4 regions of the Citrobacter amalonaticus genome follow, and region 2 is predicted to be linked to each of the others. Evidence: predicted binding sites of a transcription regulator. Region 2 holds the regulator's gene; each other region holds the start of a gene.
The links. The regulator LexA, encoded in region 2, represses DNA repair genes until DNA is damaged. The targets are predictions, from matches to a motif close to TNCTGTATGTACATACAGNA.

Region 1 (4,338 bases), 1.4 Mb from region 2:
CCCTGATAATGTGAGAGTCGGATTCGTTTAAACGATAGGGCTAACATTACGTTTCGCAGCCACAAATGACAATGGCTTCATTCTGGTTTCCATCATACCCTTATTCCTTGCTGAATCGAAGCAGCCGCGGCACCATTCCCCTTACCTGCTTTTTATTTGCGCAGTGCGCGGCAGATAAGATGCGACAGCAGCTCCAGTTGACGGGCGGTTTCCAGGCTTAGCCAGACATAGCCATGAATCGGCGTTTCGGCCACATTTTGTTCATCATGCTGACGGATCAGCGTACGCAATTCGTTGACGGTCTCGTTCAGTTTTTCGCTGTTGGCGAGAATCGGCTGCGGATTACCTTCAAACAAGGCATGGGCAATCGTCAACAGCGCCTGCTGGGTCATTTGCTGCGTTTCGCGCAGCGTATGGGCATTGAGCATGACGAAATGGCTTTCACGGGTCGCCCACAGGGCATTGATCTGCAATTCGAGCATGCAGACCAGATTACGGTTGACGGTCTGAATGGCTTCAAAAATAGATTTCTGGATGCGCGTCTCTTTGCTCGCTGGCGTAATAAGTCCGCGCATTTTTACCACGTCACTCAGTAGCTGTTGCAGATGCTTGTCCAGACGGGGACGTTCTAACAGATTGGGCGACAGCGCGGCCTGATACACCCGATTATAGGCCGTCACGCAGTGCGCCAGTTGAATACGCCAGTGAATGAAGGCGCGCTGCGGCCAGATCCCGGTGAACAGCATGGCGAGGAGCGCCCCCAGAATGACATCACCGCCGCGCCAGAGCGCGGTCTCCATATCGCCAGCGGGCGCACCCACGACGACAGCGAGCGTGATGCCAATTAAGAGCGCCTGATATGGTTTTTTCCCTAACGCGAGCCATCCGCACAGGAACATGGCCGCCGCACACCAGAGCAGCATCAGTGGCAATGAGAACAGTTCAAGACGCAGCGCCACCAGCCCCAGCACCGAACCGAGGATCGTACCGCCAATCCGCTCCCAGGCACGGGGAACCACGTTTCCCCAGAACGAGATCGGCCCCATGATCACCACCAGCGTAATCAAGGGCCATGTGCCTTCCGGAATGTTAAACAAACGAACAAGCAAAAAGGTCAGGATGAAGGCCAGCGCGATGCGAATACCATGCACAATGCGGTAATGGCGATACAGGCGGATTTCAAATGGACTCAATGACTTGTCGGCACGCACTCATGCACTCCGTCAGGCAAGAATAAAAAACAGATTGTACCTGTTTTTACGCGCAGAAGATCACCGCGGCGGACAGGACATCTCGCTAAGCGTAGTCGCTCAGCGCCGGTCCGCCTGGTTTTAGGCTTACTTCGTGACAGGTTGCACCGCGATATACATCTCGATATCCCAGTAACCGTCTTCGCAACCGTTATTCAGATAGACTTCAAAGCAGGGTTTACACGCCATTTCATACGCCTTGTCCTGCATCAGACTATTGAAGAACTGATACCACGGCGTCGCAAAATCGTTATTGTCGACACGCGCAACCGCCGTCGCATATTGACCACCTTCGATTTCGCTGAGCGTTACGCCCTCGCTGTTTTCCGGTATGACAAAATCAGCGGGCACGGAAACGACCGTACTACAGCGCAGTTTTTCGGCGGGTACTTCATCCGGATTGTCGAAATAAACGGCGATCCACTCCTGCGCCACAACCTGCTTGCCATCCACCCACATCATCAACTGGTCAAAGCCTTGTTTCACCGTTTGCTCCCACGGTCCCACCAGGTGGAAACCTGCAACGGTGCGCTTATCAGCGTTTCTGATCTCGTAGTTCATGTTGCCTCCATCGTTACACTGTATTTATATACAGCATAACGAAGACTAAACCGCCGTCACAAGCACTTTGTGGTTATTATGTGAGCGTAGCCGAACTCCTGCCAGTCTCTGTCAGTACGATTCAGACTTTGTGATGGAAATAATCGCTCAGACGGGAGAAGACGCCCCCCTTACCGACGGCTTCCAGCGTGACCAGAGGCCAGTGGGCGACCAGTTTGTCGCGGTCGTAGAGTTCAATTTCCCCGACCCGTTGATGTGCGGCAAGCGGTGCTTCCAGTTCCTTCTTATCCAGGATGTATTTCGCTTTGATGTTCGGGATTTCCGCCTTCGGCAGCGCCATCCAGAAATCGTGTTCGGTGCCTAGCGCGATATTCTCTTTATCGCCGTACCAGATGCGCTCCGTTCCGACCTGCTTACCGCTGCGCAGGATCTGCACCGTGTCGAAATGTTGTTGTCCCCAGAGCAGTAGTTTACGTGCCTGCTCCTCACGCCCTTTTGGGCTATTTGCCCCCATCACCACGGCGATCAGTCGGCGCTGACCGTCCACCGCAGAAGCAATCAGGTTGAAGCCAGCCCCCGAGGTGTGTCCGGTTTTCAGGCCATCCACGTTCATGGTTTTATCCCACAGCAGCCCGTTACGGTTCTGTTGAGTAATGCCGTTCCAGGTGAGGCTTTTCTCACTGTACATATGATAGAACTCAGGCTCACCATGAATGATTGCCCGGGACAACACCGCCAGATCGTAAGCTGAACTGTGCTGACCTGGGGCATCCAGTCCGTGAACCGTCTCGAAATGGGTATCCCGCAAATTGAGCTTCTTGACGTAATTATTCATCATCGCGACAAACTGCGGCTGTCCTCCGGCGATATAGTCAGCCAGCGCCACGCAGGCGTCGTTACCGGAATCAACAATCAGCCCACGGCTTAAATCGTGCACGGATACCCGGTCACCTTCTTTGAGGAACATCAGCGAGGAGCCGACGAAGACCGGATTGTCCTTCGCCCACGCGTCGCGTCCCACCGTGACGATGTCGTCCGGCGTAATACGCTGACTGTCAATGGCGCGGTCAACCACGTAACCGGTCATCAGCTTGGTCAGACTGGCAGGATTGCGCTGTTGATGCTCATTACCCGCAGTGAGAATTTGCCCCGTGGTGTAATCCATAAGCACCCATGAACCGGCTTCAATGCCCGGAGGCGGTGGCGCAAAGTCAGCCGTACCGGCAGCAAGTGCAGAAGAGAGATGCATCGCGAGTAAAGAAGCGGTAATAAACAGACGGGGTTTCAACAGCATGTCCTCAGACGTTCGAAAAGAGCCGTCCTTTTTACGGAAATTTGGCAAAACAAACAGGGATTAATTGCAAGGAAATGTGACTTATGGCATGGATTTCTCTCTTTAGAAGATCAGCGCGCGTTCCTGATGGCGAGTTTCTTTAGTCCTTCGCGGCGAGTCAGGCTGATTACCGCGCCGAACTTTGGTACTCTGTGCAGTCCAGGCAGCGCGCAACCAGAAGTCACGGAACCCACTTATTTATGAATGACGGCAAGCAACAACCCACCTTTCTCTTCCACGATTACGAAACCTTTGGCATTCATCCGGCGCTCGACAGGCCTGCGCAATTTGCCGCGCTGCGTACCGATAGCGAATTCAACGTCATCGGTGAGCCTGAGGTTTTTTACTGCAAACCAGCGGATGACTATTTGCCCCAGCCGGGCGCCGTGATGGTCACCGGGATCACCCCTCAGGAAGCGCGAGAAAAAGGGGATAATGAGGCTGCGTTTGCCGCGCGGATCCACGCACTGTTTACGGTGCCGAAAACCTGCATCATTGGCTATAACAACGTGCGCTTCGACGACGAGGTCACGCGCAACGTGCTTTACCGCAACTTCTACGATCCTTACGCCTGGAGCTGGCAGCATGATAATTCGCGCTGGGATCTGCTGGACGTGATGCGCGCTTGCTACGCCCTGCGCCCGGAAGGCATCAACTGGCCGGAAAATGACGATGGCCTCCCCAGTTTTCGCCTGGAGCATCTGACGAAAGCGAACGGCATCGAGCACAGCAACGCACACGATGCGATGGCGGATGTCTATGCCACCATTGCGATGGCGCAACTGGTGAAGTCACGTCAGCCGCGTCTGTTTGAGTATCTCTACACGCACCGTAACAAACACAAGCTGGCCGCGCTGATTGACGTGCCGCAAATGAAACCGCTGGTACATGTTTCCGGCATGTTTGGCGCATGGCGCGGCAACACCAGTTGGGTTGCGCCGTTGGCCTGGCATCCGGATAACCGTAATGCCGTGATTATGGTCGATCTGGCCGGTGATATTTCGCCGTTGCTGGAACTGGACAGCGATACCCTGCGCGAACGTCTGTACACCGCCAAAGCCGATCTGGGCGATAACGCCGCCGTGCCGCTGAAGCTGGTGCACATCAACAAATGCCCGGTGCTGGCACAAGCGAACACGCTGCGCCCGGAAGATGCCGACCGTCTGGGGATTAATCGCCAGCATTGTCTCGATA
Region 2 (4,338 bases):
GCTAGCAGCGCGGTGCAGCACAGGTTCATGGCGTTCGCCGCCCCCGCGTTGTTAATACGCACCATCAGCTCAGCCGCAATCCCGTTCACCGTCGGCGTCAGCCAGGCCGGACGCACTGCTTCGATGGGATCGATAGACTCGCGCCACTCCGGCACGTGGTGATTCAGGTACGTCATCAATGGCATTGGCTCGCCAAAGTTTACGTAGCCCTGACCGAGATTACGCAGCTTGCTCAGACCACGCAGCATCTGCGGCAGACTCTCTTTCTCTTTGGTCGCGCCGCGCAGCTCTTTAGCATAGGTACCCACTTCCATCACGTGCTCGTAACCGATGTAAATCGGTACCAGGGTGATCGGGCGGGTGCCGCCGCGCAGCATCGCCTGAATAGTCATCGACAGCGTGCCGGTTTTCGGGTCCAGTAAACGGCCGGTACGGGAACGACCGCCTTCGACAAAGTATTCAACCGAGTAGCCGCGGCTGAACAGCTCGCCCAGATACTCACGGAAAACGGTGGAATAGAGCTTATTGCCCTTAAAGGTACGACGAATAAAGAACGCGCCCAGGCGGCGGAAGATCGGGCCTGCCGGCCAGAAGTTCAGGTTGATACCCGCAGCGATGTGCGGCGGCACCAGCCCTTGGTGATAGAGCACGTAGGAGAGCAACAGATAGTCCATGTGGCTGCGGTGGCAGGGAACATAAACAATTTCGTGCCCGTCGTGCGCAAGTTGGCGAACGCGTTCTGCGTTGTGAACGTTAATCCCCTGATACAGCCGGTTCCAGGTGAAGCCCAGAATACGGTCGGTCAGGCGAATCATCTCGTAAGAGAAGTTGGCGGCGATCTCTTCCATCAGCGCAATGGCGTTTTGCTGCGCCTTTTCATGGGAGATTTTCTTGCTGCGCGCTTCGTCTTCTACCGCGCGGGCAATCGCTTTGGAGGCCAGCAGCTTGTTGAAGAGATCCTGACGCGCAGGTAAACGCGGCCCCACAGCGGCCAGGCGCTGACGGGCGAAGTGCATACGCGCCACGCGAGCCAGTTTCTGCGCAATGGTTTTATCCGTGCCGTGCTCATCGGCCATTCGGCGCAGAGAGACGGAAGGCGAGAAGCGAACAAAGCTGTCGCGGCCCAGCCAGGAGACGGCAAAGAATTTCTGAATGCCGTTAAGCATGCGCAGCGGCGGGTTAACCTCGCCCTTTTCACGACCCGGAGAGCGTCCAAACATCACCGACACCGGCACCATTTGCACATCCAGATCCGGATTGCTGCGATGCAGGTCGAGGTAGTTATGGAACAGCTTGATGGACTCCTCTTTCGGCGTGTAATAGGTGAAGACACGCGGTCCGCCGTGAATGAACACATAGCGCGGCAACTGTGTGCCATCGATCTCCAGCGGTTCTAACGGGTCGGGGAGATCGTGCGCCAGACATTGTGCGCGCAGCGTCAGCAAGTCCGCTTTGGAGTTGTACGGTAAAACGTACATAATTGGACGAGAGGTATCGAGTCCCAATTCCGGGGCAGGATCCGCCGGAATAGACTTGCTTTTTACCAGTACGCTTAATGGTAAATTCAGGATTTTGTAGTAAATTCGTGGCCAGCCGGACATAAACGATGTAAAGCCTCTGGTTAATAATGCAATTGCGTTGCAAGGATATCAGAAAGTCATGTGAATTTCTGGTCTATCCCGTCATACTTCGCGCCGCGTTGCCCTGACTCGAATTACATGAGTTAACAAGACAATGTCATTGACGCCAATAATGCAAAAAGGTTCTTTTAATGGCTAATAATACCACTGGATTCACCCGAATTATCAAAGCTGCAGGCTATTCCTGGAAAGGTTTTCGCGCCGCGTGGATTAACGAGGCCGCGTTCCGTCAGGAAAGCGTGGCGGCGTTGCTGGCCGTGGCTATCGCCTGCTGGCTGGACGTGGATGCCATTACGCGCGTTCTGCTGATCGGCTCCGTTATGCTGGTCATGATTGTTGAAATCCTGAACAGCGCCATCGAGGCGGTAGTGGACCGTATCGGCTCTGATTATCACGAACTTTCCGGACGCGCAAAAGATATGGGGTCGGCGGCGGTGCTGCTTTCTATCATTGTGGCGTTGATCACCTGGGGACTCCTGTTGTGGCCACATTTTCGCTAACGTTTTTCGACCCTGATTCCATAACAGGCTAAATCTGCTGTCGAATGTGCAGTTTGTGGTTCCAAAATCACCTTTAGCTGTATATACTCACAGCATAACTGTATATACACCCAGGGGGCGGAATGAAAGCGTTAACGGCCAGGCAACAAGAGGTGTTTGATCTCATTCGGGATCACATCAGCCAGACAGGTATGCCACCGACGCGTGCGGAGATCGCACAGCGTTTGGGGTTCCGTTCCCCAAACGCGGCTGAAGAACACCTGAAAGCGCTGGCACGTAAAGGGGCGATTGAAATCGTCTCCGGCGCTTCTCGCGGCATTCGACTGCTGCAAGAAGAAGAGGAAGGGTTACCGCTCATCGGTCGCGTTGCGGCGGGCGAACCGCTGCTGGCGCAGCAGCACATCGAAGGCCATTATCAGGTGGATCCGTCTTTGTTTAAGCCGAACGCCGATTTCCTGTTGCGCGTCAGCGGAATGTCGATGAAAGACATCGGCATTATGGATGGCGATCTGCTGGCGGTACATAAAACCCAGGACGTGCGTAACGGCCAGGTGGTTGTAGCGCGTATCGACGATGAAGTGACGGTCAAGCGCCTGAAAAAACAGGGCAATAAAGTTGAGTTACTGCCCGAAAACAGCGAATTTAAACCTATCCTGGTTGACCTTCGCGAACAGAATTTCACCATCGAAGGATTGGCCGTTGGCGTCATCCGTAACGGTGAATGGCTGTAGTATTCCTGTAGGCCGGATAAGGTGTTTACGCCGCTATCCGGCGCTCTCACCACTCTCGTTATGACCTCTTCTCAGGCTCGTCCCCATGCCGTTTTTTGCTTCTGCTGACAAAGCGCTCTGGCGTCTCGCCTTACCGATGATTTTCTCCAATATCACCGTTCCGCTGCTGGGACTGGTGGATACGGCGGTCATTGGTCACCTGGACAGTCCCGTGTATCTCGGCGGCGTGGCGGTGGGCGCAACTGCAACCAGCTTTCTGTTCATGCTACTGCTCTTCTTACGTATGAGTACCACCGGGCTGACGGCGCAGGCGTTCGGCGCGAAGAATCCTCAGGCGCTGGCGCGGGCTCTGGTGCAACCGCTGATCCTGGCGTTAGGCGCAGGGGCATTGATTGCGATTTTTCGCACGCCGATTATCGACCTGGCGCTACACATTGTCGGCGGCAGCGAAGCGGTGCTGGAACAGGCAAGGCGATTCCTGGCCATTCGCTGGCTGAGCGCGCCGGCGTCGCTGGCGAATCTGGTTCTGCTCGGCTGGTTACTGGGCGTGCAATACGCGCGTGCGCCGGTGATCCTGCTGATTGTCGGCAATATCCTGAACATTGTGCTCGACCTCTGGCTGGTCATGGGGCTGCATATGAACGTGCAGGGGGCCGCGCTGGCGACGGTGATTGCGGAATATGCGACGTTGCTGATCGGTTTGTTGATGGTGCGTAAGGTCTTGCACCTGCGTGGTGTCTCTCTCGCCATGCTCAGGCTGGCCTGGCGTGGAAACTTTCGTCGCCTTCTGGCGCTCAATCGCGACATCATGCTGCGTTCGCTGCTGCTGCAACTCTGTTTTGGCGCCATCACCGTGCTGGGGGCCAGACTGGGTAGCGATATCATCGCCGTGAACGCCGTGTTGATGACGTTGCTGACGTTTACGGCCTATGCGCTGGATGGTTTTGCCTACGCCGTGGAGGCGCATTCCGGTCAGGCCTATGGCGCCCGCGACGGCAGTCAGTTGCTGGAGGTCTGGCGCGCGGCGTGCCGTCAGTCAGGTATTGTCGCACTGCTGTTCTCACTGGTTTATCTGCTCGCGGGCGAACAGATTGTCGCGCTGCTGACATCACTCCCGCAAATCCAGCAACTGGCCGATCGCTATCTGCTCTGGCAAGTGATTTTGCCGTTGGTCGGCGTCTGGTGCTATCTGTTGGATGGTATGTTTATCGGCGCAACGCGGGCGGCTGAAATGCGTAACAGTATGGCGGTCGCGGCTGCCGGGTTTGCGCTGGCGCTGTTGGCGCTCCCCGTGTTGGGTAACCACGGTTTGTGGTTGGCGCTGGCGGTTTTCCTGGCGCTGCGCGGACTGTCATTAGCCTGGATCTGGCGGCGGCACTGGCGGAACGGAACCTGGTTTGCGGCTTCGTGATGGTTAAAGATTCTGAATAGTGAATTTAACCCAGAATCTATGACTACACTTAATCT
Region 3 (4,338 bases), 280 kb from region 2:
GCAACATAACGTTGCTGACGTTGGATCCCGTGACGGAGAAATTTTGCCCCGCCGCGCAGAGCTTTGCTGATCCCTTCCGCTGCGATGTCGCCAGTATAGGGCGCCAGCAGTTCAGCAGGATCGAATTCCGCCAGATCGGCAAGGGCAACGAAATTCTGCACAACCTGAATATCACCCTGCACTTCCAGTTCGCCACTGCGAATCAGCGCTGTCAGTTGCTGGCGATCGCGTAATTTTGGCAACACGCTGGCATGGGTGATCACCGTACAATCGGCCTCGCCAGCCCACTCGCCCAGCACGTCAACCTGGCGTTCGCTGAACAGCAGAATTAATGATGTCGAAAAGCCTTTTAGCTCTACACGCAGCACTTTTCCCAGCAGACGCGCTCGCGCCGTTTTCAACGCCGGCGAACGATACAGGAATGAATTAAGCAAACTTTCCATTCCTGCAGTCACTAAGGGTTTAAAAGGCATTCCCGTTCTCCTGTCAGAACTTATAGCCGCGATGTAGCGCAACCACACCCGCTGTCAGGTTGTAATAGTCGACGCTTTCGAACCCGGCGTCCTGCATCATCGCTTTCAATGTGTCCTGATCGGGATGCATACGAATGGATTCCGCCAGATAGCGATAGCTGTCGGCATCATTGGCGACCATTGAACCGATACGCGGCAGGATATGGAAAGAGTAGGCGTCATACGCTTTGCTCAGCGGCTCGATAATCGGTTTAGAGAATTCCAGCACCAGCAGACGACCACCCGGTTTCAGGACACGGAACATGGAACGCAGAGCTTTGTCTTTGTCCGTGACGTTACGCAAACCGAAGGAAATCGTAATGCAGTCAAAGGTATTGTCCGGGAACGGCAGCGCTTCCGCATTGGCCTGAACGTATTCTACGTTGCCAATCACGCCGATATTGCGCAGCTTCTCACGGCCCATTTTGAGCATAGAGTCATTGATGTCCGCCAGAATTACCTTGCCGGTCTCCCCGACCAGACGGGAGAATTTGGCCGTCAGATCGCCGGTTCCGCCGGCTAAATCCAGCACTGTCTGACCACGGCGGACGCCGCTACAGTCGATGGTGAAGCGCTTCCACAAACGATGAATGCCAAAAGACATCAAATCATTCATAACATCATATTTTGATGCCACAGAATGAAAAACGTGGGCCACCATGTCCGCTTTATGCTCTTTAGCGACAGTCTGAAAACCAAAGTGCGTCGTTTCTTGTGAATTATCCACCATCTCAGTGCCTGCTCATCAAAAAATTGTTCGAGAAGTGTAACAGATTGGGGCTCATTGCCCTACCCTTCTGCCCGTCCTGGCTACCCCGAACGGACTAATTCGATTGCTGCTTTATCCCGTCATCGTCGGAATAAGATGCATCTTCCTGCTCTTCAGGTACCGATCGCAACCGATACTCTTCATCCTGCGTCGTGGCCTGTTCCGCCAGTTCAGGATTAATCTCGCGCTTAATTTCTACCCCTAAGCCGCGAAACGCTTCGGCCTGCGCCAGCACGTTGCCGCGCCCCGACGACAGCTTTTTCATCGCCTGACGATAGTTATCCTGCGCTTTGTCCAGACTCTGCCCGATGGAGGACATATCATCGACAAAGAGGCGCATCTTGTCGTAGAGCTTACTCGCACGGTCCGCAATCTGTTGCGCATTACGACTTTGATGCTCGTAACGCCACAGATTCGCAATGGTTCGCAACGCCACCAGTAACGTCGTGGGGCTGACCAGCATAATATTATTTTTAAGCGCCTCGGTAATCAGTTCGGGCTGTCGGTCGAGCGCTAACAGAAACGCGGGCTCCACCGGGATAAACATCAGCACGTAATCCAGCGTGCGTAGTCCCGGAAGCTGCTGGTAGTCCTTACGTCCCAACAGGCGAATATGGTTACGCACCGAAGCGATGTGCTCCTGAAGCGCGCTTTCGCGGGTGTAATCGTCTTCCGCATTAAAATAGCGTTCATAGGCCACCAGCGTCATTTTGGCGTCGATCACCACATCTTTTCCCTGCGGCAAACGCACAATTACGTCGGGCTGCATGCGGGAACGGACGTCATTCTCGAGGCTGACCTGCGTTTCGTACTCGTATCCTTCCCGTAACCCCGAGGCCTCCAGCACGCGGGTGAGCACCACTTCACCCCAGTTCCCCTGCGTTTTGTTATCGCCTTTTAGCGCACGCGTCAGGTTGACCGCTTCCTGGGCCATTTGTGCATTAAGCTGTTGGAGATTGCGAATTTCATGCGCCAGGGTGTGACGTTCGCGCGCTTCCTGACCAAAGCTGTCCTGAACCTGGCGACGGAAACCGTCCAGTTGTTCACGCAGCGGCGTCAGCAGACCATTCAGGCTCTGTCGGTTTTGCTCATCAACCCGGCGATTGCTTTGCTCAAAGATTCGGTTTGCCAGATTTTCAAACTGTTCGCTCAGACGCTGCTCGCTGTTGATCATCTGGCGGATTTTATCTTCCGCATGCTGCTGTGTGGCTTCCATTCGCGTGGTCACTTCACGCAAATCCGCTTCCAGCGAGGTGTTAATACTGCGCAGACTACGCAATTCGTTATTGAGCAATTCACACTCATCGCGCCAGTGTTCACTTTGGGCAAGCTGTTGTTTGGCTGCGCTTAATGCCGCCACCATCTCTTCACGTTCAGCGAATTGTTCGGCTTTCTGTTGCGCATGCTGATAGCTGGCCATCAGCCAGCCAAGCGCAATGCCCACCAGCGCAATAACCGCATAAATGATGATTGAGATATCCAAAATGCCTCCCGACGCCATACATCACCCGCACAAAATAGAATTGTGCTGTATAAACGTCCAGTTTTAAAGAACTTTCCTGCGAGGCACTACGCAAATAATCGCGTAAAAGCAAAAGGCCGAACGCATCGGCCTTTTTACGGAAGAGAAGAGAATTAGATGAGACGACGTGCCGCTTCCACCACGATTTTCACCGCATGGCTTTCGGTTTGTTTCATCGTCTCAGCATTCGGGATCTCTTGCTGGGTACGGTTGACGATCACGCCCGCAACCATCCCGGCGCGCAGGCCCTGGCTTGCGCACATGGTCAGCAGCGTGGCGGACTCCATTTCGTAGTTCATCACGCCCATTGACTGCCACTCTTCCATAGAACCTTTGAAACGACGTACTACACGACCAGAGAAGGTGTCGTAACGTTCCTGGCCTGGGTAGAAGGTGTCAGAAGAGGCGGTTACGCCCACATGAGTGGTGGCGCCGATGGATTTTGCCGCTTCAACCAGCGCGGTGGTGCATTCAAAATCAGCGACTGCCGGGTACTCCATCGGAGCAAAGTGCAGGCTCGCGCCATCCAGACGAACGGACGCCGTGGTGACCAGAACATCGCCGACATTGATGTGTGGCTGAATGGCGCCAGTGGTGCCAATACGCAGGAAGGTACGAATGCCCAACTGAGCTAACTCTTCCACCGCAATAGAGGTAGACGGGCCGCCGATACCGGTCGAGCAGACGATGACGGCTTTACCGTCCAGCTCTGCACGCCAGGTGGTGAATTCACGGTGAGATGCCAGCTTAACCGGCTTCTCCATCAGCGCGGCGATCTTTTCCACACGTTCCGGATCGCCAGGGACGATAGCCAGCGTAGCCCCTTGTAAATCGTTCTTGGTGAGGCCGAGATGAAAAACGTCAGACCTGGACATATAAAACTCCTCTGTGATTCGGTTTATGTCAGAAGAAGCAAAAAGACACTTTACCGAAGGACTTAAGATATTTTCGTGACAATCATCACCATGGAGAAATTCAGTTGCATAAATTTACTGATAAAAAGTGATTAATGTCACATTAATAGCCCGATTCTCTCTTTCTTTGCGCAAAAAGCGAGCCGTTTGAGGCAGTGTGAATGGTTAAAGGCTGTCTATAGTTAATAGTGCGCTATTTTTCTAAGGGTACGGAGAATACCATGACATCAACACCACAAACCGGTTTTGCACCTGCAGCATCCCCTATTGCCTCTACCTCAGTTCATACGCCGGACGACGCCATCGTCGCGGGTATTACGTCAATCCCTTCCCAGGGGGACGATATGCCGGCGTTTCACGCACGCCCGAAAAAGAGCGATGGCCCACTGCCTGTGGTCATTGTAGTGCAGGAAATCTTTGGCGTGCATGAACATATCCGCGACATCTGCCGTCGTCTGGCGCTGGACGGATATCTGGCTATCGCGCCAGAACTCTACTTCCGCGAGGGCGATCCCAATGATTTCGCCGATATTCCCACGCTACTGAGCGGTCTGGTGGCGAAAGTGCCGGATTCTCAGGTTCTGGCCGATCTGGATCACGTCGCCAGTTGGGCGTCCCGCA
Region 4 (4,338 bases), 2.1 Mb from region 2:
AGAATCGCCTTCCCGTTAATGTTACGCGCCGCACGACCGATGGTCTGTATCAGCGAACGTTCGGAACGCAGGAACCCTTCCTTGTCGGCGTCGAGAATCGCCACCAGCGACACCTCAGGCATGTCGAGACCTTCGCGCAACAGGTTGATCCCCACCAGCACATCAAACTCGCCCAGACGCAGGTCACGAATGATTTCCATACGTTCTACGGTATCGATGTCCGAGTGCAGGTAACGCACCCGCTCGCCGTGCTCTTCCAGATACTCGGTGAGATCTTCCGCCATGCGCTTAGTCAGCGTGGTTACCAGCACGCGCTCGTTAATCTCCGCGCGCTTGCGGATCTCAGAAAGCAGATCGTCCACCTGCGTTGCCACCGGACGTACTTCAATCACCGGATCCAGCAACCCTGTCGGACGCACCACCTGATCAACCACTTCGCCGCCCGATTTCTCCAGCTCGTAATTGCCCGGCGTCGCAGACACATAAATAGTCTGAGGTGCCAGCGCTTCAAACTCTTCGAACTTTAACGGGCGGTTATCCAGCGCCGATGGCAGACGGAAACCGTACTCCACCAGCGTCTCTTTACGCGCCCGATCGCCGCGATACATCCCGCCAATCTGCGGGATGGTGACGTGGGATTCATCCACCACCAGCAAACCGTCGGCGGGCAGATAGTCAAACAGCGTCGGCGGCGGCTCACCCGGCCCGCGTCCTGACAGAAAGCGCGAGTAGTTTTCGATCCCTGAGCAGTAACCCAGCTCGTTCATCATCTCCAGATCAAACTGGGTACGCTGACTCAGACGCTGTTCTTCCAGCAGTTTGTCGTTGGCCAGCAGGACTTTGCGACGTTCAGCCAGTTCGACTTTGATCTCTTCCATCGCCTGCACAATGCGCTCACGCGGGGTCACGTAGTGCGTTTTCGGGTAGATGGTGTAGCGCGAAATGGTGGACTCCACCTGCCCGGTCAGCGGGTCAAACAGCGACAGACGCTCCACCTCTTCGTCAAACAGCTCCACACGCAGCGCAATGTCGTCGGATTCCGCCGGGAAGATGTCGATCACCTCACCGCGCACGCGGAAAGTCCCGCGCTGGAACGCCTGATCGTTACGGGTATATTGCAGTTCAGCCAGTCGCCGCAGAATGGCGCGCTGATCGATGATCATGCCCACCGTCATGTGCAGCATCATCTTCAGATATAAATCGGGATCGCCCAGACCATAGATGGCGGAAACAGAGGCCACGACGATCACGTCACGGCGCTCCAGCAATGCTTTGGTGGCCGACAGGCGCATCTGCTCAATGTGTTCGTTCACCGAGGCATCTTTTTCGATGAAGGTGTCTGAGCTGGGAACATACGCTTCCGGCTGATAGTAGTCGTAGTAGGAGACGAAATACTCAACGGCGTTATCCGGGAAAAACTCTTTCATTTCACCATACAGCTGCGCCGCCAGCGTTTTGTTGGGCGCCAGCACCATCGTCGGACGCTGCAAATCTGCGATCACATTAGCAATGGTGAACGTTTTCCCCGAGCCCGTTACGCCAAGCAGCGTCTGATGCGCCAGGCCGTCCTCCAGTCCCTCTTCCAGACGGCGTATCGCCTCGGGCTGATCGCCGGAAGGTTTAAATGCGGAATTCAGTTTGAACGGTTTACTCATGAGCAGCTACCTGAAGGAATGAGCGGGCAGGTGTGTAATTTTACTCGCAGAGGATAATATTGCCAGTAAAATATACTGGATGAAAAAACAGTAACGCCTCATGAAATTTGTGTTACGCATGATAAAAGCGGATCGGAGATGGCTATAATTTCACCGCTGGCAAGATATTACACTACGAAGCGGGTTTATCCCCAGACCATTGACTTCGTTAACATTGTCAAGATGTGTGATGAAAGTTTTATTGCATTCAATGACCACAATATGACAGCCATTGATTTTATCTAACGCGCTGTAAATTATAGGATATTTCACAAAGACGCCTTTCGCACCAATTCGGCTGGAAGCCGCGTATTCTCTCGCTTGCCTTGTGTTTTCTAACTCTAATACACAAGGTTATCCACAGGAATGGTGGATAACTGCCTGCAGGCCATATGGTCTGCCGCCTGGCAAATTCCCGGTCCGACCCACCAGGGAGCACATAAAAAAAAATTATCGCTAAATTTTGATTTTTATCAGCTAAAGAAGTGCCCCTGGCAGGCGAGATCTTGCTCGCAATTTCGCCTTTTACTCACCCGTGAGTAAAGCGAGATCCAGATATTGTCCTGTGGCCGTATTTTCGGCTCCTGCCGCCAGCCACGGGATTTCGCCTAACAATGGCGCAGGGATGGCCCGCGTAAGCGTCGCCAGATACTCATGATGACGTTTTCCCGGCGGCGTGACGTCATTCGCCACCCACCCGACAAGCGGAAGTCCTGCCTGCTGTACCGCCTGCGCTGTCAGCATGGCATGGTTTATACACCCCAGCTTCACGCCGACGACCAGGATCACCGGTAAGCGCTCGCGCTGCACCCAGTCGGCGAAGGTAAAATCGTCCGCAAGCGGGGTAAACCAGCCGCCAGCGCCTTCCACCAGCAGCCACTCCGCCTGCGCGTCCAGCGCGCGCAGTCCGTCTGACATCACGTCAGCACGAATCGGCTTTCCTTCATCGGCGCTGATGATATGCGGTGAGGTGGGTTCCGCGAAGGTGTAGGGATTCACCGCCGCGTAGTCCAGCGTCAGACTGCTGTTGCGCTGAAGCGCCAGGGCGTCACTGTTGCGAAGTCCTTCTGGCGTCATGTCACTGCCTGATGCGACAGGTTTATAGCCAGCCGTCCGATAACCCAGACTGCGCGCCGCCTGTAGCAACGCGCAGCTGGCGACGGTTTTACCGACTTCCGTATCGGTACCGGTGACAAAATAACGTTTAGTCACGTGCAATCACTCCTGCAAAAAGATGGTAGGTCAGCGGATATTTCCCCTGCCGCTGCGGCCACGCCAGTTGAAGCTGCTGCAACTGCGAGCGGGTTAAGACGCGCGACTCGCGCCCCTCGTGCAAATGGGTCGCGCCGATGCCTTTCAGCGAGCGCATGGCGCTCAGGGCGTCATCAAACTCCAGCGTCAGAGAGATGGATTGATGATGTCCCTGCCAGTCGCGCATCGCCTCACACAGCGCCTCACAGGATAAAAAGCGGTTGCCATGCGCCCGCTCATCCACCGCGCGCCAGGCCTGATGAAGCTCCGGCAGCGAGTCCTGAGCCAGCGTGGTGAAGGCCACGCAGCCACCAGGGCGCACGACCCGATACAGTTCGCTCAGCGCCTGATGCAGACTGTCACACCATTGTACGGCCAGATTGCTCCAGGCCAGGTCAAACGTTGCGCTGGCTAACGGCAACGACTCAATGTCGCCGGCGAGATAGTGATGCGCCACGTCCTGACGACGCGCTTCGTCCAGCATGCGGGCAGAGAGATCCAGCGCGGTGACCTGACTCCCCAGCTCGCGCCAGTAGCGACTCAAACGCCCCGGCCCGCAGCCGGCATCCAGTACCTGTAAAAATGGGCGCTCCGGCAGTTGCGCCAGCAACGCGTCGGCGCTCAGGCGCTGCAATGTGGCGTGCTGCTCATAGTGCGCTGCCGCACGGCCAAACGCCGCCGCGACCGCCTGTTTATTCACCTGCCCCATGCAGCACCTCCAGCAATCGGTCGATATCCTCAGGCTCATGCGCCTGAGTTAACGTCAGTCGCAGACGGGCCGTCCCGGCGGGTACGGTCGGCGGACGGATCGCCGTGACCCAACACCCCTGACGGCGTAAGGTGTCCGCCAGCTGCAACGCGCGCACATTTTCGCCAACAATCAGCGGCTGGATGGCGCTGTGCGACTGCGCCAGCCTGAAATCGGCATGATTGATAGCCGATCTGAAGCGCTGGATCAGCGCAGTCAGTTTCTCCCTGCGTGCGTCACCTTCCTGGCTGCGAATCACCGAAAGCGACGCCTGTAACGCCATCGCCTGCGCGGGCGGCATGCTGGTGCTGTAAATCAGATGACGGGCGAACTGCAGCAGGTAATCGGCAACGCTTTCAGAGCACAGAATCGCCGCACCGCTGACGCCAAAACCTTTGCCGAACGTTACGACCAATAACGCCGGTTTTACCCCCTGCTGCCAGCAGCTCCCGCGTCCCTCTTCTCCACTGACGCCAATGCCGTGGGCATCATCCACCAGCAGCCAGGCATTACGCGCCTGCGCGGCCTGCTGAATGTCCACAAGCGGCGCGTTGTCGCCATCCATGCTGAATACGCCTTCGGTCACCACCAGTTGTCGCCCAGAACAGGGGGCGTCAAGCAGGCGCGCGAGATGCGAGGCGTCGT

Region 1: a site for LexA is predicted at 1,828-1,847, ahead of sbmC (DNA gyrase inhibitor SbmC). Genes of this name have one in related genera too.
Region 3: a site for LexA is predicted at 2,808-2,827, ahead of rmuC (DNA recombination protein RmuC). Genes of this name have one in related genera too.
Region 4: a site for LexA is predicted at 1,729-1,748, ahead of uvrB (excinuclease ABC subunit UvrB). Genes of this name have one in related genera too.

Annotation. Positions count from the first base shown of each region.
Region 1 covers NZ_CP014015.2:47,826-52,163, forward strand. Annotated here, with positions in the region: gene AL479_RS00285 (FUSC family protein) at 153-1,211, opposite strand; gene sbmC (DNA gyrase inhibitor SbmC) at 1,338-1,811, opposite strand; gene dacD (serine-type D-Ala-D-Ala carboxypeptidase DacD) at 1,933-3,105, opposite strand; gene sbcB (exodeoxyribonuclease I) at 3,345-4,338, shown strand, end outside.
Region 2 covers NZ_CP014015.2:1,460,975-1,465,312, reverse strand. Annotated here, with positions in the region: gene plsB (glycerol-3-phosphate 1-O-acyltransferase PlsB) at 1-1,601, opposite strand, end outside; gene AL479_RS07040 (diacylglycerol kinase) at 1,772-2,140, shown strand; gene lexA (transcriptional repressor LexA) at 2,263-2,871, shown strand; gene dinF (MATE family efflux transporter DinF) at 2,957-4,282, shown strand.
Region 3 covers NZ_CP014015.2:1,737,669-1,742,006, forward strand. Annotated here, with positions in the region: gene ubiJ (ubiquinone biosynthesis protein UbiJ) at 1-473, opposite strand, end outside; gene ubiE (bifunctional demethylmenaquinone methyltransferase/2-methoxy-6-polyprenyl-1,4-benzoquinol methylase UbiE) at 487-1,242, opposite strand; gene rmuC (DNA recombination protein RmuC) at 1,337-2,764, opposite strand; gene udp (uridine phosphorylase) at 2,917-3,678, opposite strand; gene AL479_RS08350 (dienelactone hydrolase family protein) at 3,939-4,338, shown strand, end outside.
Region 4 covers NZ_CP014015.2:3,537,744-3,542,081, reverse strand. Annotated here, with positions in the region: gene uvrB (excinuclease ABC subunit UvrB) at 1-1,655, opposite strand, end outside; gene bioD (dethiobiotin synthase) at 2,220-2,906, opposite strand; gene bioC (malonyl-ACP O-methyltransferase BioC) at 2,899-3,654, opposite strand; gene bioF (8-amino-7-oxononanoate synthase) at 3,638-4,338, opposite strand, start outside.